DNA from 2 places in the Streptomyces sp. ISL-99 genome. Region 2 is predicted to be linked to the other one. Evidence: riboswitches for the same ligand, from Rfam matches in the RefSeq annotation. Region 2 holds a riboswitch; the other holds the start of a gene.

Region 1 (10,888 bases), on a different contig from region 2:
TCCGTCGGCAAGGACTCGCCTTTGGCGACGGCCATGTACGTGCGCTCCCACTCGTCGAGCCGGCGGGCCCTGACGTCGACGCTGAGATTGATGTCGTCGGCCAGGTCGTCGATGTAGCAGACGAAGGAGAAGAACGTGTCGAAATAGGGCCGCTTGGCCGGGGGGAACATGAAGCGACCCAGGTAGCGGCCCCGCCCGATCTTGCGGAACAGCTGAGAGCTTGCGAGGTAGTCGGCGCGAAGTCCGGAGTCCGTGATGCCTGCGAGGTCCAGCTCTTGAACTGTCATGTCTGTTCTTTCCGATGGGGTCCGCGCGTCCCCAGCCGCCCCGGTTCCACGAGAGGACGGGAACGCGGGAACGCGCGGACGAGGGGGACTGAGGTCGGCGACGTCAGATCGCGCTTCCGGTCATCTCGTACGAGACGACGGGCTGCCGCGGCCTCGGCACCGACACGGTCGGTTCGTCGGCGGGCAGGAAGGAAGCGAAGGGAGGTACTTCCTCCACGGGGAGCCGGAGTTCGAGAACACCGGGCAGATGGCAGTTGAGCTGGTACTCGTCCAGGCGGCGGGCCAGCTCACCGGGGGTTCCGGCGCTCGCGACCCACAGTCGGTCCCCGGTTCCCAGCCCCCGCGCCACCATGTGCGCGTCGACGGGCGTGTAGTCGACGGTGGTGATGCGGGAGTCGAAGAACTTCTGCTGGCGCGTTGCACACATGCCATGCATGCCGTTGTTGAAAACGACGTAGAGGATGGGCAGTCCGAGCTCGACCGCCGTGTGTATCTCGAGACCGCTCATCAGGAAGGCGCCGTCACCGCAGAACACGACGGTCCGGGTGCCCGGCCGAGAACCGAGCTGGGCCCCGATCGCGGCCGCGATGCTGTAGCCCATGCCCCCCATCCCCAACGCGATCGTCGACGTGGAGCCGGGTGGGACGGATCCGTAGTGCATGGACGCGACGCTGCAATTGCCCGCGTCGTACAGGAGGTGGCCCGCGTGGGGCAGGTACTCCTGGACCATCTGCACGGCTTCGCTCTGCACCAGCGCATCGCCACCGGCCGTGCCGGTCCGTCCGGGGACCGGGGGAGCGGGTCGGGGCAGGAAGCGCGTCAGCTCGTATCCGGTGACGGGCGGGGCCGTGAAGGGGTCCGCCGACCTCAGCCGTTCCAGCAGCTGGAACACCCGGCCGGCGTCACCTCGGACCAGGATGTCGGCGAGGGAGGACCGCTCAAGCTCACCGGGATCGATATTGACCGCGCCGGCCTTGCTCGCGTCCCACCCGGGCAGCGCCCTTCTGGTCATCAGGGCCAGGCCCGTGCCCACCGCCAGGACGAAGTCCGACTTCTCCACATAGGCGGCGGCCGAGGGATGACCGCCCTCGCCGACGACCCCCAGATACAGGGGACTGTCGTTGGGGAACTCGCCGCGGGCACCCATGGTCGTCACGACCGGTATGCGTGCCCGTTCCGCGAAGACCCGTACCGCCTCCGGATCGCAGGAGCGGCGGACCCCGTGGCCGAGCAGGAGCACCGGCGCACTGGCATTCCGCAACCTCTCGAAGAGGGCGGACACCGCCTCCACGTCGACCGGTTCCGGATCGATGAAGGCGCTGATGTCGGTTGGCCAGTCGAAGGGTCGCTCGCCGACATCCAGCTCGTAGCTGTCCCTGGGAAGCAGGAGGGCCACCGGGCCCTTGCGTCCGCTGAGAGACGTCGTGATCGCGTCTCGCAGACGGTCCCAGAAGCCGTCCGACTCGGTGAGCCGGACGGTCTTCTTGGTGACGGAGCGCAACATGGGAAGCGCATCCACGGTCCGGCCCGTGCCGGATGAATCCTGGAAGGACCCATGGCCGTCCAGAGCCGTCGGCGGCTGGCCGACAAGGGCCAGTACCGGCACTGATTCGGCGTGGGACTCGGCCAGCCCCGCCACCAGGTTCATCATTCCGCCGCCGGAGGTGGAGCAGCACACGCCCAACGTCCGGTGTACCCGGGCGCGCGCGTCAGCCATGAACGCCGCGCCGTCCTCTCGCTTCGCCAGGACGGACGTCAGGCGACCATGACCGAGTCTTTCGATGGCGTCGTGGACGTGTTCGATGTTCGCGCCACTGACCCCGAAGACGTACCTGGTATCCAGGTCGCGCAGAACTGTGACTAAGGCATCAGCCAGCCGCATTTGCTCCCCCGTTTGTAGCGTGTGGTCTTACTGGATCGGTGAACGGAAGAGGTCGGCAACCGCTTCCGGTTCACCACGTCAGCTCTTGGCCGCGCCGAACCTGTGCTCGAGGATCCGCTTGAGGTTGCCCATCTCGACGCTGTGGCCCGCGTGGAACACGGGCCAGATGTCACCGACCCAGACGCGGTCGGTGCGCGCCCGGCCCTCGGCGATGTAGTCCGGGACGTTCTGCGTCTCGCGGTCGTAGTACGGGTGCTTGCAGTTGGTCCACAGCACGACCGTGCCCGGCTTGTTGAGGACCTTCGACGAGTCGATGATGGTCAGGTAGTAGCGCATCCACAGCTCGTGCCCCTGGTCCCAGGCGCACGGGTAGACCACGAGGCCGTGCTCGGGGCCCTTCTGCGCTTCGGCGCGGATGTAGATGTCCGTGTTCGGCTGGATCATCTCGTCGGCCCGGTACAGACCGCCGCCCATGTGCTGCATGTTACGGATGCTGTAGGTCCATTCCTCGAGGGAACGGGCGTTGGCGGCGTACTCGAAGACGATGTCGTACGGCACATTGATGTGCTCGGCGAGGGAACAGTGCTGGCCGAATATCTCGCTGTGCTCGTACGTCTCCTTCGTCTTGCTTTCCATGAGCTTCATCATGTCGTCCATGCCGGTGTTCTCGTTCCACACCAGGTCCAGTTCCTGAAGGTCGGACCTGTCGAGGACGTAGTTCTGAGCGAGGCCCGACTCGTCGGGCACACGGTTGACCATGATTTCTCCTGGAAATGAATTTGGTGAGCGATGGATGATGACGCCGGGACCCGGAATGGGGTCAGTTCCAGCGCCAGACCATGGAGGCGACGAGTTCGCCGCCGTGTGAGAAGGTCGCGAATGCGATGAGGTCTCCGGGAGAGACCATGCGCTTGTCCAGGGCGTCGGCGAAAGTCACCGGAAGAGACCCCTGGAACATGTTGCCGTACTTGCTGAGGGTGTCGTGCGCACGGGAATCATCGAATCCACAGCGCTTCCGCCATTCGGCGACGTATTTGTCGTTCGGCTGGTGCGTGATGAGGTAGGCGACGTCCTTGTTGTCCACGCCTGCCTTTTCCAGTGCGACGTCGACCGCGCGGGGAAGCTGCTCCATGGTCACGGCATAGAGGCGGGCCAGCATGTTCTGGTCGAACTTCACGGTGAGCGCGCCCGAACCGTCCGCCCAGTACGGGATCTGCATGCCGTCAACGGAGTTGGGCTCGACCCGGAGCGCTCCCCAGTTTTCGCCAAAGGCCTGCTCGTGTATGGAGAGAATGGTGGGCTCTTCCCCGACGGTGAGCAGTGTGGCGGATGCGCCGTCACCGAGGACTCGGGATTCCGGGCTCTTCTGGAATTCATCCAGTCGCGACACAAAATTAGTGACAGTCACCACCGCAATCGTGCGGTAATGACCCGAGTCGATGAACGCCTTTGCCGTGTTGACGGAGGAAATCCAGGAGCAACAGCCGTTGTCCACTTGCAGCACGGCTGCCGAGGTGGCGCCGACCGCGTGTTGGATGGCCGTCCCCACGCCGGGAGAGAATGCGTCGTTCAACTGCGAGGCGCAGATGATGAGATCTACATCGGCCGCCCGCACGCTGTTTCGCTCAAAGAGCTTCTTCAGGGCGGCGGTGCCCAGTTGGGCTGATGTGTAGCCAGGCCAGGCGAAGCGGCGCTCGTGCACGCCGGCGAAGAACGCATGATCACTGAGATCGCTGTTCTCGGCCTGCGCTTCGCTGTTGCGAACCACCCGCTCCGGCATGAAATTGACCACGTCGACAATGCGAGTTCGTGACACGAATTTTCCCCGTTTTCGTGATGATGCTATGTGCGGCAGATGTGGAGCGGACGTTTTTTGGATCTGTAGAAAATGTCTCCAATGCACCGCGAGAAGCAAGATCACCTTATGATCACGAAGATAACGCATCGATGTCGTATAAGTAACTAGATGGTAACGTTCGATCTCCTGTTTGGCTGGGTCTCGCCGGTGTGACGCGCGCTCAGGGGGTGGGGTCGAGGGCAGGCGGCCGGTGCCGGTTCGGCCTGCGTCTTCTTCAAGGTCGCGTCGCGAACAAACATGCCGGTCCGCGCGCCCTGAGTTCCCCGGCAAGGGGGGAGCCGCCCCCGGGGCGAGTCGGTAAATGACTCCGCTAATCAGGTGAAAGCGCACGTAACTGGCATAGTTGCCCAATCAGGGGCAGAAGCTGATGTAGTACGTTGACGAGAACGAGAAGCCCCGGCGGCCGTGAGCCGGGCGTTCTCGGTCCGGTCTCCGAAGGCCTGCTGGGATGGATCTTCGGTCTGGGCGCCCTGGTCGCGGTCGCCGTCTGGGTTGCCGCTTGGACCGTAAAGGCCAAGAAGTCATGAGTAGCCAACAGATTCCAGAGAAGAACCTGCCGAGCGAGCAGGACACCGCGCACGGCGCGGTAGCCGTGGCGGAAGACCCGTTCGCGGACCCGGGGCTGCCGCCCCACAAGCCGCGTATCCAGGACATCGACGAGCGGGCCGCCAAGCGCTCCGAGCGCACGGTCGCCCTGCTGTTCACGCTGTCGATGCTGTCCACGATCGGCTTCATCGCCTCGTTCGTGGCGTTCCCCGTCGAGAAGATCGTGTACGTCTGGCCGCTCGGCCACGTCAGTGCGCTGAACCTCTCGCTGGGCGTGACCCTCGGTCTCGCGCTCTTCTGCATCGGCGCGGGCGCGGTCCACTGGGCCCGCACCCTGATGTCCGACGTGGAGGTCGCCGACGACCGGCACGCCATCTCGGCCGAGCCCGAGGTCAAGGCCAAGGTCATGGCCGACTTCAAGGCCGGCGCCGAGGAGTCCGCGATCGGGCGCCGCAAGCTGATCCGCACCACGATGTTCGGCGCGCTGGCCATGGTGCCGCTCTCCGGTGTGGTCCTGCTGCGCGACCTGGGCCCGCTGCCCGAGGACAAGCTGCGCCACACGCTGTGGGGCAAGGGCAAGCAGCTCATCAACATGAACACGAACGAGCCGCTGCGTCCCGAGGACGTCGCGGTCGGTTCGCTGACCTTCGCCAAGCCGGAAGGCCTGGAAGAGGACAACCACGAGTTCAACAACGAGATCGCCAAGGCCGCTCTGATGATCGTCCGGCTCCAGCCGCAGGACATCAAGGACAAGCGCGAACTCGACTGGTCCCACGAGGGCATCGTGGCGTTCTCGAAGATCTGCACCCACGTCGGATGCCCGATCAGCCTGTACGAGCAGCAGACGCATCACGTGCTCTGCCCGTGCCACCAGTCCACCTTCGACCTCTCCGACGGTGCCCGCGTCATCTTCGGCCCGGCCGGTCACGCCCTCCCGCAGCTGCGGATCGGTGTGAATGACGAAGGATTCCTCGAGGCGCTCAGCGACTTCGAAGAGCCCGTCGGTCCTAGTTTCTGGGAGCGCGGATGAGCACCGTGACCGACGAAAAGCGCAAGGCACCCGCGGGTGAGCGGGTAGCCGACTGGGCGGACGGCCGGCTGGGCATCTACAGCCTCGCCAAGGCCAACATGCGCAAGATCTTCCCGGACCACTGGTCCTTCATGCTCGGTGAGATCGCGCTCTACAGCTTCATCATCATCATCCTCACGGGTGTGTACCTGACGCTGTTCTTCCACCCGAGCATGAACGAGATCGTGTACCACGGCTCGTACGTGCCGATGCAGGGCATCCGGATGACGGAGGCCTACGCGTCGACCCTGGAGATCAGCTTCGACGTCCGTGGCGGTCTGCTCATCCGGCAGATCCACCACTGGGCCGCGCTGATCTTCCTCGCGGCGATGTTCGTGCACATGATGCGCGTGTTCTTCACGGGCGCGTTCCGCAAGCCGCGTGAGATCAACTGGCTGTTCGGCTTCCTGCTGTTCGTCCTGGGCATGTTCACCGGTTTCACCGGCTACTCGCTCCCGGACGACCTGCTCTCCGGCACCGGTGTCCGCTTCACGCAGGGCGCGATCCTGGCGACGCCCGTCGTCGGCACGTACATCTCGTTCTTCCTGTTCGGCGGGGAGTTCCCCGGCCACGACATGGTGGCCCGGTTCTACTCCATCCACATCCTGCTGCTGCCGGGCATCATGCTCGGCCTCGTGGTGGCCCACCTGATCCTGGTCTTCTACCACAAGCACACGCAGTTCGCGGGCCCCGGCCGTACGAACAAGAACGTCGTCGGCATGCCGCTGCTGCCGGTCTACATGGCCAAGGCCGGAGGCTTCTTCTTCCTGGTCTTCGGTGTCATCGCGGCCATCTCGGGTCTGTTCACGATCAACCCGGTCTGGGCGCTCGGCCCGTACCGTCCGGACCAGGTGTCCACCGGCGCACAGCCCGACTGGTACATGGGCTTCGCCGAGGGACTGGTCCGTGTGATGCCGGGCTGGGAGATCAACTTCTGGGGCCACACGCTCGCCCTGGGCGTGTTCATCCCGCTGGTGCTCTTCGGCCTGGTGCTCGTCGCGCTGGCGGTCTACCCGTTCATCGAGTCGTGGGTCACCGGCGACAAGCGCGAGCACCACATCCTGGACCGGCCGCGCAACGCGCCGACCCGGACCGCGCTGGGCGTCGCCTGGATCACCGGTTACGTGATCATGCTGCTCGGTGGTGGCAACGACATCTTCGCCACGCACTTCCACCTGTCGATCAACTCGATCACCTGGTTCGTCCGGATCTCCTACTTCGTGGGACCGGTTCTGGCGTTCATCATCACCAGGCGGATCTGCCTCGGGCTTCAGCGCCGCGACAAGGACAAGGTGCTGCACGGACGCGAGTCCGGCATCATCAAGCGCCTGCCGCACGGTGAGTTCGTCGAGGTCCACGAGCCGCTCAGCCAGCAGCAGCTGCACAGCCTCACGGCACACGAGCAGTACGCGCCGGCCGAGATCGGCCCGTCGGTCGACGAGAACGGTGTCGAGCGCAAGGTGACGCGCGGCCAGAAGCTCAGGGCCAAGCTGAGCAAGGGCTACTACGGCGAGGGGAACCAGATCCCCAAGCCGACCGCCGACGAGTACAAGGAGATCACCAGCGGCCACGGCCACCACTGATCTCCGGCCTGACAAGGTCGCCACAGCAGGAGCCCCGCCCATTCGCCGGACGGGGCTCTTCGCTGTCCGCCCGGCTGGATAGGGTAGGAGCCATCCTTACTGGCTGTGGACCCTGGAGCGGACCATGAACGTTGTGACCCCGGTCGGCGGCGACAGCGTGGCGGCCGGCTCCTGGCCGGGTGTCCTGAACGCCCTGCTGCGCGGCGAGGACCTCTCCGCCGACGACACGGCCTGGGCCATGGACCGCATCATGAGCGGCGAGGCGACCGACGCCCAGATCGCCGGCTTCGCGGTCGCGCTGCGCGCCAAGGGCGAGACGGTCGACGAGGTCACCGGCCTGGTGCGCTCGATGTACGCGCACGCCAACACCATCGAGGTGCCGGGCCGTACCGTCGACATCGTCGGTACGGGCGGCGACCTGGCCAAGACCGTCAACATTTCCACCATGTCGGCGATCGTCGTCGCGGGCACCGGCGCCAAGGTCGTCAAGCACGGCAACCGGGCCGCCTCGTCCGCGAGCGGCGCCTCCGACGTCCTGGAGAAGCTCGGCGTCAACCTGGAGTTGACGCCGCGGCGTGTCGCCGAGGTGGCGGAGGAAGCGGGCATCACCTTCTGCTTCGCGGTGAAGTTCCACCCCGCCCTGCGGTACGCCGCGAAGGCACGCAAGGAGCTGGGCGCGCAGACGACGTTCAACATCCTCGGACCGCTGACGAACCCGGCGCGGGTGAAGGCGCAGGCCGTCGGTGTCGCCGACGCCCGGATGGCCCCCATCGTGGCGGGCGTGCTCGCCGAACGGGGGAGCTCGGCCCTGGTCTTCCGCGGCGACGACGGCCTCGACGAGCTGACGACGACGGCCACCTCGCGGGTGTGGACCGTACGGGACGGAGCGGTCACGGAGCAGGCCTTCGACCCGCGCGACGTGGGCCTGGAGATCGTGCCCGTCGAGGCGCTGCGCGGCGCGGACGCGTCGTACAACGCGGATGTCGCCCGGCGGCTCCTGGCCGGGGAGACCGGCCCCGTGCGGGACGCGGTGCTGCTCAACACGGCGGCGGCGCTGGTCGCGCTCGACCCGACCGACGCGTCCCTGAACGAGCAGCTCGCGGCGGGGATCGCCAGGGCCGCCGAGTCGATCGACTCGGGGGCGGCGCGGGCGGCGCTGGAGCGCTGGGTGGCGGCCAGCAACAGCTGAGCGCGGGTGTGGTGTGACGCGAGGCGTAGTCCAGCTCCTTTGATCTCAGAGACTGGACTACGCCTTGCGTCGTCTTGATCGTGTGGCAAGATGCTTGGCAGGTCATGAGTGACAGCGTTTTGGCCCCGGCTTGCTGTCCGGCAACCCTCCGTCCGTGGCGGGGTGCCCCGGGTGAAGACCAGGTCGTGGACAGAAAGGTCCACGGCAAGCGCGGACCCCTCGAAGCCTTGGGGTCCTGGTTCTCAGGGAGCCTCTTGTGAGCAAGCGAATGCGATAGGGCCGTAGCCCCTTCTTCGCACACCCTCTTTCTTTTCCCCTCCAGCGCTGTCGCGCATCCGCCGGCGCGGGGAATTCGCCTGCCTGTTTCGGGAGTTCGCCATGTCTGTTTCCACCGCTGCCGCCGACCAGGCGGTTTGTTCGCCTCTGCCCGTTCTGGGGAGCGATGTCCTCGTGCCGCTCGTGACCGGTGGCGAGGTCACCTACGCCGCCCTCGACTACGCGGCCAGCGCCCCGGCCCTCCAGCGTGTGTGGGACGACGTGGCGGCGTACGCCCCGTACTACGGCAGCGTGCACCGCGGCGCCGGGTACCTCTCGCAGCTGTCGACGGACCTCTTCGAGAACAGCCGCGCCACGGTCGCCGAGTTCCTCGGCTGCCGCGAGAGCGACCAGGTCGTCTTCACCCGGTCCACGACCGACTCGCTCAACCTGCTGGCCGCGGCCCTGCCCGCCGACTGCCAGGTGTTCGTCTTCGAGACCGAGCACCACGCCTCGCTGCTGCCCTGGCGCAACGCGAAGGTCAACTTCCTGAACGCGCCCCGCACTCCGGCCCAGGCCGTCGAGACCCTGGAGCGCGCGCTGGCCGCCCGCGATCCCTACGGCCCGGCGCTCGTCTGCGTCACCGGCGCGTCGAACGTCACCGGTGAGCTGTGGCCGGTGAAGGAACTCGCCGCCGCCGCCCACGCCCACGGCGCGCGGATCGTGCTCGACGCCGCTCAGCTCGCCCCGCACCACCCGCTGGACATCGCCGCGCTGGACGTCGACTGGGTCGCCTTCTCCGGGCACAAGCTGTACGCGCCGTTCGGCTCCGGCGTGCTCGCGGGCCGCGCCGACTGGCTGCAGAGCGCCGAGCCGTACCTCGCGGGCGGCGGCGCCTCGCGCAAGGTCGCCCGCCGCGCCGACGGCGGCGTGGACGTCGAGTGGCACACCACGGCCGCCCGCCACGAGGCCGGTTCGCCGAACGTCATCGGCGTGTACGCGATCGCCTCCGCCTGCAAGGCGCTCACCGAGGCCGGCTTCGACTCCCTGGTCGAGCGCGAGCAGCAGCTCGTGACGAAGGTCCTGGAGGGCCTTTCCGAGGTCGACGCGGTCCGCGTCCTCTCACTCTTCGGGGACGACGCCCCGCGCGTCGGCGTCATCTCCTTCGTCGTCGACGGCTGGAACAGCTCGCACTTCGCGGCCGCGCTCTCCGCCGAGTACGGAATCGGCGTACGGGACGGCCTGTTCTGCGCCCACCCGCTGGTCCGCACGCTGCTCGGCAGCGACCCGCAGGACCCGGGCGAGTGCGGCGCGCCGGAGGCCGAGCCGGGCGAGCGTTCCTTGAACGCGATCCGCGTGAGCTTCGGCGCCGGTACACCCGACGAGCACGTGGACCGCTTCATCGGCGCCGTCAAAGAGCTCGTCAAGGACGGCGCGAAGTGGAACTACCGTACCGAGGAAGGCCGCTGCGTCCCGGCGGTCTGACCGGCCTGAGCCCCCAGCAGCACCATCCGCAGTGCCCGCTCGGTCGCGTCGGTGAGGAACTCGCCGCCGCGGCCGAGCGCTTCGGACAGTGACATCGGCGCGGGCAGGATCGAGCTGTACGCGTCCACACCCGCCGCCCGCACCTCGTGCGCGCCCTCCCCGATCGTGCCCGCCAGCGCGAGCACCGGCCGGCCGGACAGCTTGGCGCGGCGGGCCACTTCGGCCGGGATCTTGCCGCGCGGAGTCTGGTGGTCCAGGGCGCCCTCGGCGGTGACGACCAGGTCCGCGCGGGCGAGGCGGGCGTCCAGGCCGATGTGGTCCAGGAGAACGTCGAAGCGGGGGAGCAGCCGGGCGCCGAGCGCGGCGAGCCCGGCCCCCAGGCCGCCGGATGCGCCGGTGCCCGGGCCGAAGCGCAGGTCGGTGCCAGTGGGCGCGAGGGCGGTGCGTTCCAGGACGTACGCCCACTGGTCGAGGGCGGCGGCGAGCTGCTCCACCTGCGCCGGGGTCGCGCCCTTCTGCGGGCCGAAGACGCGGGCGACGCCGCGCGGACCGCACAGGATATTGTACGGATTACAGGCGACCAGGAGGTCGGCGTCCTTCAGGCGCGGGTCGAGGCCGGTCGCGTCGATGGCGTGGAGCCGCGTCAACGCCCGCCCGCCGTGCGGTAGTTCGCGTCCCTCCGCGTCCAGCAGGCGGGCGCCGAGGGCCTGGAGCGCCCCGGCGCCCCCGTCGGA
Region 2 (10,888 bases):
CGGACATCTCCGTGAAGATGCTGGCCAAGGTCCTCCCGGACTACGGCCAGTGCGCCGTACGCACGTCCCTTCGCCGCCTGTCGGAAGCCGGTCACCTGCGCCTCGGCCGGGAGACGGTCACCGACGAGGCGACCGGCAGCCGGCGCTGGGTGACCCGCACGTTCTTCTCCCGTACGGCCAGGGACGACGCCTGGTGGGCCGCCTTCCAGGGCCAGGGCCAAGGCAGCAGCGGCACCACCACCGCCACGCCCGCCCGGCAGCCGAGCCGCCCGCAGCCCCAGCAGCGTTCCCGCGCGTACGAGATCCTCGCCTCCGTCGGCCGTACCAAGCCCCAGATGTCCCTCTCGGCGGACGACTGCGTCACCCTTGAGTCCCTCGCCACCGACTGGCTGACGCGCGGCGCAACCGACGCCGAGCTGCGGCACGCGCTGACCGCCGGACTGCCTGCCGAGGTCCACCGTCCCGCCGCCATCGCCCGGACCCGGCTGGCGAAGCTCCCACCCGAACGCGCATCGCACCCCGCCGACCTGGGCGCCCAGGGCCCCGCCCCCACCCTCCGCGTCCTGGAGTGCACCGAATGCCGGGCGCCCGCTCGGCCCGAGGCGCTGTCCGGCGGCCTGTGCCGGGTCTGCCGCGCGGAGCCGCCGCTCCCGCCGCGCGACGGCCTCCCCGAGGCCGACGTCCGCGCTCACGCGGCCAAGATCCGAGCCGCGGCCGCGACACGCCGCCCCGAAGGGACCCGCGCATGACTGTTCAGCCCACCCACGCCAGAAGCGGGGCACGATGTAGGGGAGGAGGCGACGCCATGACCCCCAGCACTGCTGATCGCCCGGAGATGTCCATCGAGGACTTCGACGAGCTCGCCCGCAAGGCACCCAGGAACGTAAAGCTCGAATTCATCGGGGGACGGCTGGTGGTCAAGCACGGCCGTATCGACGTCGAAGACTTCGAGGAGCTTGCCCGCAGGGCGCCCGAGACAGTGACGCTCGAACTCATCAACGGAAAGCTAAGGGTCAAGCCCGTGCCGGATGGCGATCACGGAGAGATCTACATGTGGCTGATGCGGCAGTGCATGCAGCACCGCCCCGACCTGGGCCTCTATCCCGAGCAGGGGCTGTTGATCGATACCTACCGCAAAGGCCGGGCACGCCCAGACGGAGCCCTCGCACCGATCGGGCACTTCGCCGGCCAGGAGGAGTGGGCGCACCCCAACGGCGTCCTCATGCTCGTCGAGATCACGTCCCACGACTCCGACACCCACCGCCGCGACCGCATCGAGAAGCGCGGCGCCTACGCCACCGACGGCATCCCCGTTTACCTTCTCATCGACCGCGACAACCACACCCTGACCGTGTTCAGCCGTCCGAAGCACGGCAGGTACGAGGAACACCCCTCATATGCGTACGGTGACACCGTCCCGCTCCCCGACCCCGTCGGCATCACGCTGGACACCGAAAGGCTCAAGGACTTCGCCCACTAGCACGCCGCCTGCCCTCCGCCTCCCGAACCGGGGGCGGAGGGCAGAGCGTCGCCGCAGCGGGGGGCCGTCAGATGCCGCCGGTGAACAGGAGCTTGTTGGGCGTGCCCGGGGTGACGCCCGACAGTACGTCCTTGGTGGAGGTGGTATCGATCCAGTCCGCGATCTGCGCCGACGTGGCCGTCGGGTGGGTGGTGTTGTAGAGCAGGGCGGTCCCGGCCACGTGCGGAGTGGCCATGGAGGTGCCGTTCATCGCGACGCTGCCGCCGCCGAGTCTGGCCGAGACGATGGCGGTGCCCGGCGCGAAGAGATCCACGCACCGGCCGTAGTTGGAGAAGGATGCCTGCGCGTCGGAGCTGGTGGACGCGGCGACCGTGACCACTCGTTGTGCGGACGCCGGTGAGACCCCGCACGCGTTCTTCGCCTCATTGCCCGCCGCGACGACCGGCAGTACACCGCTGTCCGAGAGGGCGGTGGCGGCGGCGTTCACCAGTGCCGACCTCTCCCCGCCGAGCGATCCGTTGAGTACGGCCGGCCTGGCGGGGGTGAGCGCGGCGTGCGACGCCGCCCATTCGAGACCGGCGATCACCGTGGCATTGCTGCCCGCGCCCTCACAGTTGAGGACCCGGACGCTGTAGAGGTCGGCCTGCGGCGCCACTCCGTACGTCCGGCCGCCGACGGTACCCGCGACGTGGCTGCCGTGCCCGTGGCAGTCCCGCCCGAAGCGCCCTTCGGCCGGGAAGGCGTCGAAGCCGAACCGGGCGCGCCCCGCGTACTCGGAGTGGCTGTAGTCGATACCGGTGTCGAGGATGTACGCCGTCCCTCCGGCGCCGGTCGCGTTGGTGGTGAACTGGCCGTCGAGGGGCAGGTTGCGCTGGTCGATGCGGTCCAGGCCCCAGGACGCGGCGGGCGCGGACGCGGTGACCTTGGCGTCCTGCTCCACGGCCGCCACGTTCGGGTCCGCCCGGACCGTGGCCAGTTGGGCGTCCGTGAGCTTGGCCGCGAAGCCGTTCATCACCTTCTTGAAGCTGAACAGGGGTGTGGCGCCCACCTGGCGCGCAGCTTTGGCAACGTCCGCCGTCGGTTTCATGGCCACGAGGTACTGGCCGGGAACGGGTTGGTCCGAGAGGCGCAACGGCGCGGGAGTGGAGCGCTCCGCCGAGGCGGACGGCGCTGCTGAGGCGGTCAACGGGCCTACGGTCGCCAGGACAGCCGTAACGGCGGCCGCGAGGGCGATCCTCATGGGTTGTGGCATGGTCACGATGGCACCATGCAGAAACGATCACGCGCAATCACTCGCTGGCGTGGTTTGAATACTCTAAGTAATTGCACCGGAGCGGGTGAACGCCAACGCCCGAGGGCGGCACCCCCGCAATGGGAGTGCCGCCCTCGGTCGCGTACAGCGGTACAGCAAGCAGTACTGCGATGGAGCTACTGATCCTCGACGGATCAGAAGTCCATGTCACCGCCCGGCATGCCGCCGCCCGCGGGGGCACCGGCCTTCTCGGGCTTGTCGGCGATGACGGCCTCGGTGGTGAGGAACAGCGCGGCGATGGACGCGGCGTTCTGCAGAGCGGAACGCGTGACCTTCGCCGGGTCGATGATGCCCTCTGCGATCATGTCGACGTACTCACCGGTCGCGGCGTTCAGACCGTGGCCGATCGGCAGGTTGCGCACCTTCTCGACGATGACGCCACCCTCGAGACCACCGTTGACGGCGATCTGCTTGAGCGGGGCCTCCAGCGCGAGACGCACGGCGTTGGCGCCGGTCGCCTCGTCGCCCGAGAGCTCAAGCTTCTCGAAGACGGCCGTGGCCTGGAGCAGAGCCACGCCACCACCGGCGACGATGCCCTCCTCGACAGCGGCCTTGGCGTTGCGCACCGCGTCCTCGATGCGGTGCTTGCGCTCCTTGAGCTCGACCTCGGTGGCGGCACCGGCCTTGATGACGGCCACGCCGCCGGCCAGCTTCGCCAGGCGCTCCTGGAGCTTCTCGCGGTCGTAGTCCGAGTCGGAGTTCTCGATCTCGGCACGGATCTGGTTGACGCGACCCTGGACCTGGTCGCTCTCACCGGCACCGTCGACGATCGTCGTCTCGTCCTTGGTGATGACGACCTTGCGGGCGCGGCCGAGCAGGTCGAGACCGGCGTTCTCCAGCTTGAGGCCGACCTCCTCGGAGATGACGGTGCCACCGGTGAGGATGGCGATGTCGCCGAGCATGGCCTTGCGGCGGTCACCGAAGCCCGGAGCCTTGACGGCGACGGACTTGAAGGTGCCACGGATCTTGTTGACGACGAGCGTGGACAGCGCCTCGCCCTCGACGTCCTCCGCGATGATCAGCAGCGGCTTGCCCGACTGCATGACCTTCTCCAGCAGCGGAAGGAGGTCCTTCACGTTGGAGATCTTGGAGTTGACGATCAGGATGTACGGGTCGTCGAGCGACGCCTCCATACGCTCCATGTCGGTGGCGAAGTACGCCGAGATGTAGCCCTTGTCGAAGCGCATGCCCTCGGTGAGCTCAAGCTCCAGACCGAAGGTCTGCGACTCCTCGACGGTGATGACGCCTTCCTTGCCGACCTTGTCCATCGCCTCGGCGATGAGCTCGCCGATCTGGGTGTCGGCGGCGGAGATGGAGGCGGTCGAAGCGATCTGCTCCTTGGTCTCCACGTCCTTGGCCTGCTCAAGGAGAGCGGCGGAGACGGCCTCGACGGCCTTCTCGATGCCACGCTTGAGGGCCATCGGGTTGGCGCCGGCGGCGACGTTGCGCAGGCCCTCGCGGACCAGAGCCTGGGCGAGGACAGTCGCGGTCGTCGTGCCGTCACCGGCTACGTCGTCGGTCTTCTTCGCGACTTCCTTGACCAGCTCGGCGCCGATCTTCTCGTACGGGTCCTCGAGCTCGATCTCCTTGGCGATGGAAACACCATCGTTGGTGATCGTGGGGGCGCCCCACTTCTTCTCGAGGACGACGTTACGGCCCTTGGGGCCGAGGGTGACCTTGACGGCGTCGGCGAGCTGGTTCATCCCGCGCTCGAGACCGCGCCGTGCCTCCTCGTCGAACGCGATGATCTTGGCCATGTGAAGTGGTCCTCCCGGACTGGGGTGGATTCTCCGGACCGAGTGGCGCCCGCGACGGACGGCCAGCCTGCCTGGTGGTTTTCCTTGTCCCACCAGGCCTGCGGGCCTCACCGGCCCGGTCCTTCTGTCACTCTCACTGGGAGAGTGCTAACAGTGCTAACGCCAATGATTAGCACTCGACCCCTCCGAGTGCAAGCGTCCCCCTCAGATGTGGACACGCACGAAGGGCCTGTACCCGGTGCGGGGTACAGGCCCTTCGTGTGTGAGTGCGTCGGTGGCCGATCGCGCCGAGATCAGACGGCGAGCTTGACCATGTCCGCCTGCGGACCCTTCTGGCCCTGCGAGATCTCGAATTCGACTCGCTGACCTTCTTCAAGGGTGCGGTACCCGTCCATCTGGATCGCGCTGTAGTGGACGAAAACATCCGCACCACCGTCGACCGCGATGAAGCCGTACCCCTTCTCCGCGTTGAACCACTTGACGGTGCCCTGAGCCATGGCTTAACTCCCCTATTTCTGGCCCTTGCACAGGACCGCACTTCGCGGGTCCTGGGTCAGACTCCTCCACCCTCCGACAGGAGAGGGCGTGCGCCGGAACGCGTCGACCGCGGCTGAATGTATCCGCCCAACTGCCCTCTGCAACAGGTCAATCCGACGAGAAATCTGGGCATGGATGAGCACGCGAATGTGAAGAATTCTCAGGTTTCCCGGGCAAGTCGGGCCGGACAAGGCGCGCATTGGCGGCATTTGGGTCCGGCACTTTGGCTGCTTCTTGTCGCACGGGGTCGCATTCTCATATGCGCCGGGCACAGGCAGCGGAGGGGGGCTTCCCAACTGTACCGCGCTCAACCATGCAGAATTGCCCCCTCCGCTTTCATGGCGGAGGGGGCAATGGAAGCAATGCCGAGGGCGACCGGCGGAGATCAGCCTCCGGCACTGTGCCGAATGGTCAGCCTCCGGCGACGGCCGGGATGATCGAGACGCCGGCACCGTCCGGCGTGGCCGTCTCCAGGCCCTGCTCGAAGCGCACGTCGTCGTCGTTCACGTACACGTTCACGAAGCGGCGCAGCTTGCCCTGGTCGTCCAGGACGCGGGCCGCGATGCCCGCGTGGTTCTTCTCCAGATCGGCGATGACCTCGGCGAGGGTCGCGCCCTCGGCCGCGACCTCGGCCTTGCCGTCCGTGTACGTACGAAGAATGGTGGGGATGCGGACGTTGACACTCATGCGAGGCCAGCCTCTCGGAAAGAGTCCAGGTTGGGGCGGATGACGGCGGACTGGCCCGTGGTCGGGGCCACCGCCTCAAGGGTCTTCAGGCCGTCGCCCGTGTTGAGCACGACGGTGGTCAGGGCCGGGTCGAGCAGTCCGGCCTCGATGAGCTTCTTCGTCACGCCGACGGTCACGCCGCCCGCGGTCTCCGCGAAGATGCCCTCCGTCTCGGCCAGCAGCTTGATCGACTCCACGACCTGCTCGTCGTTGACGTCCTCGACCGCGCCGCCCGTGCGGCGGGCGATGTCCAGGACGTACGGGCCGTCGGCCGGGTTGCCGATCGCGAGCGACTTGGCGATCGTGTTCGGCTTCTGCGGCCGTACGACGTCGTGCCCGGCCTTGAAGGCCGTCGACACCGGGGAGCAGCCCTCGGCCTGAGCGCCGAAGATCTTGTACGGCTTGTCCTCGACCAGGCCCAGCGCGATGAGCTCCTTCAGCCCCTTGTCGATCTTCGTGAGCTGCGAGCCCGAGGCGATCGGGATGACGAGCTGGTCCGGGATCTCCCAGCCGAGCTGCTCGCAGATCTCGTACGCCAGGGTCTTGGAGCCCTCGCCGTAGTACGGGCGCAGGTTGACGTTGACGAATCCCCAGCCCTCGCCCAGCGGGTCGCCGATGAGCTCCGAGCAGAAGCGGTTGACGTCGTCGTAGTTGCCCTCGATGCCTACCAGGTCGCCGCCGTAGACCGAGGCCATGACGACCTTGCCCTGCTCCAGGTCGTGCGGGATGAACACGCACGAGCGGAAACCGGCCCGCGCGGCGGCGGCGCCGACCGCGCCGGCGAGGTTGCCGGTGGAGGAGCAGGAGAGCGTCGTGAAGCCGAACGCGCGGGCCGCCTCGACGGCGATGGCGACGACACGGTCCTTGAAGGAGTGCGTCGGGTTGCCGGAGTCGTCCTTGACGTACAGGCCGCCGGTGACACCCAGCTCGCGGGCCAGGTTGTCGGCCTTGACGAGCTTGGTGAAGCCCGGGTTCAGGCTCGGCTTGGTGGCCACGTCGGCGGGCACGGGCAGCAGGGGCGCGTACCGCCAGATGTTGTCCGGTCCGGCCTCGATCTGCTTGCGGAGACCTTCGGCGTCACCGAGGGGCAGCTCGTAAGCGACCTCAAGAGGGCCGAAACAGGAAGAACACGCGAAGATCGGGCCGAGTTCGAATCGTTCTCCGCACTCGCGGCAGGAAAGCGCGGTGGCGGGGCCCAGGTCTACGGGCAGGGAATTCGTGGTGCTTGCATCGGCTTCAACAGACTGCACAGCCATGGTGGCGAGGCCCTTTCTCCTCATCTTCCCCACGGCGCGTTTCGCCGTGAGACGGAATTGGCACCGTCCCCACCGTTACCTCGCGGTCGGCGGAATGGTTGCCGGGACTTCAACGGGCCGTTCCCTCTGTCCCTCTGGATGAGCGCTATGGCGCCGGGTCTGGGCCCGGCGCGTTTGTCCCGCGGCACCCCCCGAGATGCAAGGGTCGTCCGCGTTGTTCAAGACTGTAACCGAACCCCCGGACGGTTGAGACAGTCGTCCGCACCGCGAGATGGATCACATGACGAGTCGTGCGACGGCTCGCCGGACGAGGGAGAAAGCACGTGCTGGAAGAGGTGGAGCGCTGGCTGGACCTGCGGTCCTGGTCCACGGCCGACCGGCCGCTGGACCAGCTGGTCGCGGCCAAGGCCCGGCGCGGCCTCACCGTCAGCGTGGTGCTGCCCGCCCTCGACGAGGAGGAGACGGTCGGCGACATCGTCGCGGCGATACGCCACGAGCTGATGGAGGCCGTGCCCCTCGTCGACGAGCTCGTCGTCGTCGACTCCGGCTCGAAGGACCGCACTGCCCAGATGGCGACGGCCGCGGGGGCGCGGGTCGTCCACCGGGACGCCGTACTGCCGCGAATACCGGCCCTGCCCGGCAAGGGCGAGGTGCTGTGGCGGTCACTCATCGTCACGCACGGTGACATCGTGTGCTTCATCGACTCGGACCTGAAGGACTTCTCCGCCTCGTTCGTCTCGGGCATCGTCGGCCCGCTGCTGACGGAACCCGACGTGCATTTCGTAAAGGCGATGTACGACCGCCCCCTCGGCGAAGCCACAGGTCAGGGCGGCCGGGTGACGGAGCTGGTGGCGCGCCCGCTGCTCAATCTGCACTGGCCGCGGCTGGCCGGGTTCGTCCAGCCGCTGGGCGGCGAGTACGCGGTACGCCGCTCGCTCCTTGAGCGGCTGCCCTTCCCCGTCGGTTACGGAGTGGAGCTGGGCCTGCTCGTCGACTCGCTCCATACGGTGGGCCTCGACGCACTGGCCCAGGTCGACGTCGGCGTACGCAAACACCGCCATCAGGACGGGCAGGCGCTCGGGCGGATGGCCGCCACCATCTACCGCACGGCTCACCTGCGGCTTTCGCGCGGCCCGCTGGTGCGGCCTGCGCTGACGCAGTTCGAGCGGGGCGAGGACGGGATCGGGTTCGTGCCGCGGACGCACGCGGTGGACACGGAGGAGCGGCCGCCGATGTGCGAGATCGACGAGTACGCGGCGCGGCGGGCCGCGTGAGCACCGGTGCGGCCGGGGTGGGGCGCCGTGGCCGAGGTGGGCCGCTGTGGCCGGTGTGAGTCGCCGTGGCCGGTGTGAGCCGTACGCACGTTTGAGGGCTTCCCGGACGGGCTAGGTTCGCCACATGGTCTCCGAGCGCGCTGCACAGGTTCTTGTCGCTTCCAATCGCGGCCCGGTTTCGTACACGCTCCGTGAGGACGGCACGCTCGCCGCGAAGCGCGGCGGGGGTGGTCTCGTCTCGGGCCTTTCGGCGATCGGGAAGTCCGGCGAGGGGGCGGCCTCGCTGTGGGTGTGCGCGGCGCTGGGGGACGGCGACCGGGAGGCGGTACGGCGCGGAACGGGCACGGCGGGCGTACGGATGCTCGACATCGACGCCGGTGTGCACGCGGACGCGTACAACGGCATCGCGAACTCCGTGCTGTGGTTCGTCCACCACATGCTCTACCAGACGCCGCTGGAGCCGGCCTTCGACGCGGAGTTCCGGCGGCAGTGGGCGGCGTACGAGACGTACAACCGCGCCTTCGCCGACGCGCTGGCGGCCGAGGCGGCCCCGGGCGCGGCGGTGCTGGTGCAGGACTACCACCTGTGCCTGGTGCCCGGCATGCTGCGCGAGCTGCGCCCGGACCTGCGGATCGGCCACTTCACGCACACCCCGTGGGCGCCGGTCGACTACTTCCGCCTCCTCCCCGACGACATCGCGCGCCAGCTCCTGCGGGGGCTGCTGGGCGCGGACCGGGTGGCGTTCCTGACGCGGCGCTGGGCGGACGCCTTCGCGGCGTGCGCGGTGGATGTGCTGGGCGCGGACGCCCTGGAGGGCACGGCGCTCGGGGTGCACGGGCTGGGCGCCGACGCGGACTTCCTGCGGGAGCGGGCGCACCAGGAGGACGTCAACGAGTGGATGGTCAGGCTGCGGGAGCGGGTGGGGGCCGGACGCCGGACGGTGGTCCGGGTGGACCGTACGGAGCTCTCCAAGAACATCGTCCGCGGCCTGCTCGCCTACCGGCAGCTGCTCACGGACCGGCCGGAGTGGCGCGGGCGGGTGGTGCACATCGCTTTCGCGTATCCGTCGCGGCAGGACCTGGCGGTGTACCGGGACTACACGGCGGCCGTGCGGCGGCTCGCCGACGAGATCAACGCGGAGTACGGGACGGACGACTGGCAGCCGGTGCTGATGGAGCTGGACGACGACTTCGGGCGGTCGCTGGCGGCGTACCGGATGGCTGACGTGGCGCTGGTCAACCCGATCAGGGACGGCATGAACCTCGTGGCGAAGGAGGTGCCGGTCGTCTCCGACGCGGGGTGCGCGCTGGTGCTTTCGCGGGAGGCGGGGGCGTACGAGGAGCTGGGCGACGACGCGATCGTGGTCAACCCGTACGACGTCATGGCGACGGCGGACGCGCTGCACGCGGCGCTGGTGATGGAGCCGGGTGAGCGGGCGGAGCGTTCGAAGCGGCTGGCCGCGGCGGCTACGGCGCTGCCGCCGGCGGCGTGGTTCCTGGCGCAGCTCTCGGCGCTGACGTCGCACTGACCAGGCGCGGGGCGGCTCTGGTTCCGTGGCTGTGGCCGTGAATGTCGCTCAGAGGAACCGGCGGATGGGGCCGACGGCCGCCTCCCGCATCCGCTGTGTCACGGAGCGGTGTTTCCAGCGGCCCTTCTCGATCTGTTCGCTGACCCGCAGGTCCTCGTCGAAGTGCCGGTCCATGGTGGCGGTGAAGTCCTCGTCCAGGACGGCGAGCATGATCTCTTCGTCGTGGTCGAGGGAGCGGCGGTTGAAGTTGGTCGAGCCGATCAGGGCGGTGACCCGGTCGACGGTGATGACCTTGGCGTGCATCATCGTCGGCTGGTACTGGAAGATGCGCACCCCGCACGCGAGAAGGTCCTCATAGAAGTTCTGGCCGGCCAGGCGGCAGACCCGCTTGTCGGTGTGGGGGCCGGGCAGCAGGATCTCCACCTCGACGCCGCGCCGGGCCGCCGCGCACAGCAGATCGACGAAGTAGGCGTCGGGGGCGAAGTAGGCGGTGGCCAGGCGGAAACGTTCCTCTGCGGATTCGAGCATGACCCGCATGAGGGTCTGCATGTCGTGCCAGCCGAAGCTGGCCGAACCGCGGACGACCTGCACCACGGCGTCGCCCTGCGGTGTGTGGCCGGTGAAGCGGTCGCGCGCGTCGAAGAGGGTGTCGTGGCACTCGGCCCAGTTCTGTGCGAAGGCGGCGGCGATGCCGTCCACGGCGGGGCCGCGTACCTGGACGTGGGTGTCGCGCCACTCGTTCTCGTTACGGGCGTTGCCGCACCACTCCTCGGCTATGCCGACCCCGCCGGTGTAGGCCACCGATTCGTCGACGACCAGCACCTTGCGGTGGCAGCGGTGGTTCTGCTTGAGCGGGGAGAGGTACAGAGGCTTGCGGAACCACGTCACCTCGGCCCCGGCCCGGTCCATCAGATCGAGCAGGTCCTGTTCGATGAGCCGGCTGCCGAAGCCGTCCAGCAGCAGCCGCACGCGCACCCCGTTGCGTGCCCGGTCCGCCAGCGCCTTCGCGAAGTCGCGG

Evidence for each region. Region 2 has a riboswitch for S-adenosylmethionine ahead of thrC (threonine synthase). Riboswitches for the same ligand answer to the same signal wherever they lie in the genome.
Region 1: linked by a shared signal. The riboswitch ahead of J7E91_RS09805 (aminotransferase class V-fold PLP-dependent enzyme) and the one ahead of thrC (threonine synthase) in region 2 are both predicted to bind S-adenosylmethionine.

What each region holds. Positions count from the first base shown of each region.
Region 1 covers NZ_JAGGPC010000015.1:89,928-100,815, forward strand. Annotated here, with positions in the region: gene J7E91_RS09765 (squalene/phytoene synthase family protein) at 1-287, opposite strand, end outside; gene J7E91_RS09770 (thiamine pyrophosphate-binding protein) at 391-2,169, opposite strand; gene J7E91_RS09775 (hypothetical protein) at 2,248-2,928, opposite strand; gene J7E91_RS09780 (3-oxoacyl-[acyl-carrier-protein] synthase III C-terminal domain-containing protein) at 2,990-3,961, opposite strand; partial or broken gene J7E91_RS09785 (cystathionine beta-lyase) at 4,414-4,554, shown strand; gene J7E91_RS09790 (ubiquinol-cytochrome c reductase iron-sulfur subunit) at 4,551-5,603, shown strand; gene J7E91_RS09795 (cytochrome bc complex cytochrome b subunit) at 5,600-7,225, shown strand; gene trpD (anthranilate phosphoribosyltransferase) at 7,350-8,414, shown strand; SAM riboswitch class IV at 8,515-8,631, shown strand; gene J7E91_RS09805 (aminotransferase class V-fold PLP-dependent enzyme) at 8,793-10,154, shown strand; gene J7E91_RS09810 (glycerate kinase) at 10,115-10,888, opposite strand, start outside.
Region 2 covers NZ_JAGGPC010000012.1:289,724-300,611, forward strand. Annotated here, with positions in the region: gene J7E91_RS08340 (hypothetical protein) at 1-749, shown strand, start outside; gene J7E91_RS08345 (Uma2 family endonuclease) at 806-1,480, shown strand; gene J7E91_RS08350 (S8 family peptidase) at 1,548-2,720, opposite strand; gene groL (chaperonin GroEL) at 2,927-4,549, opposite strand; gene J7E91_RS08360 (cold-shock protein) at 4,843-5,046, opposite strand; gene J7E91_RS08365 (MoaD/ThiS family protein) at 5,498-5,773, opposite strand; gene thrC (threonine synthase) at 5,770-7,068, opposite strand; SAM riboswitch class I at 7,086-7,213, opposite strand; gene J7E91_RS08375 (glucosyl-3-phosphoglycerate synthase) at 7,392-8,342, shown strand; gene J7E91_RS08380 (trehalose-6-phosphate synthase) at 8,467-9,870, shown strand; gene J7E91_RS08385 (phosphatidylserine/phosphatidylglycerophosphate/cardiolipin synthase family protein) at 9,919-10,888, opposite strand, start outside.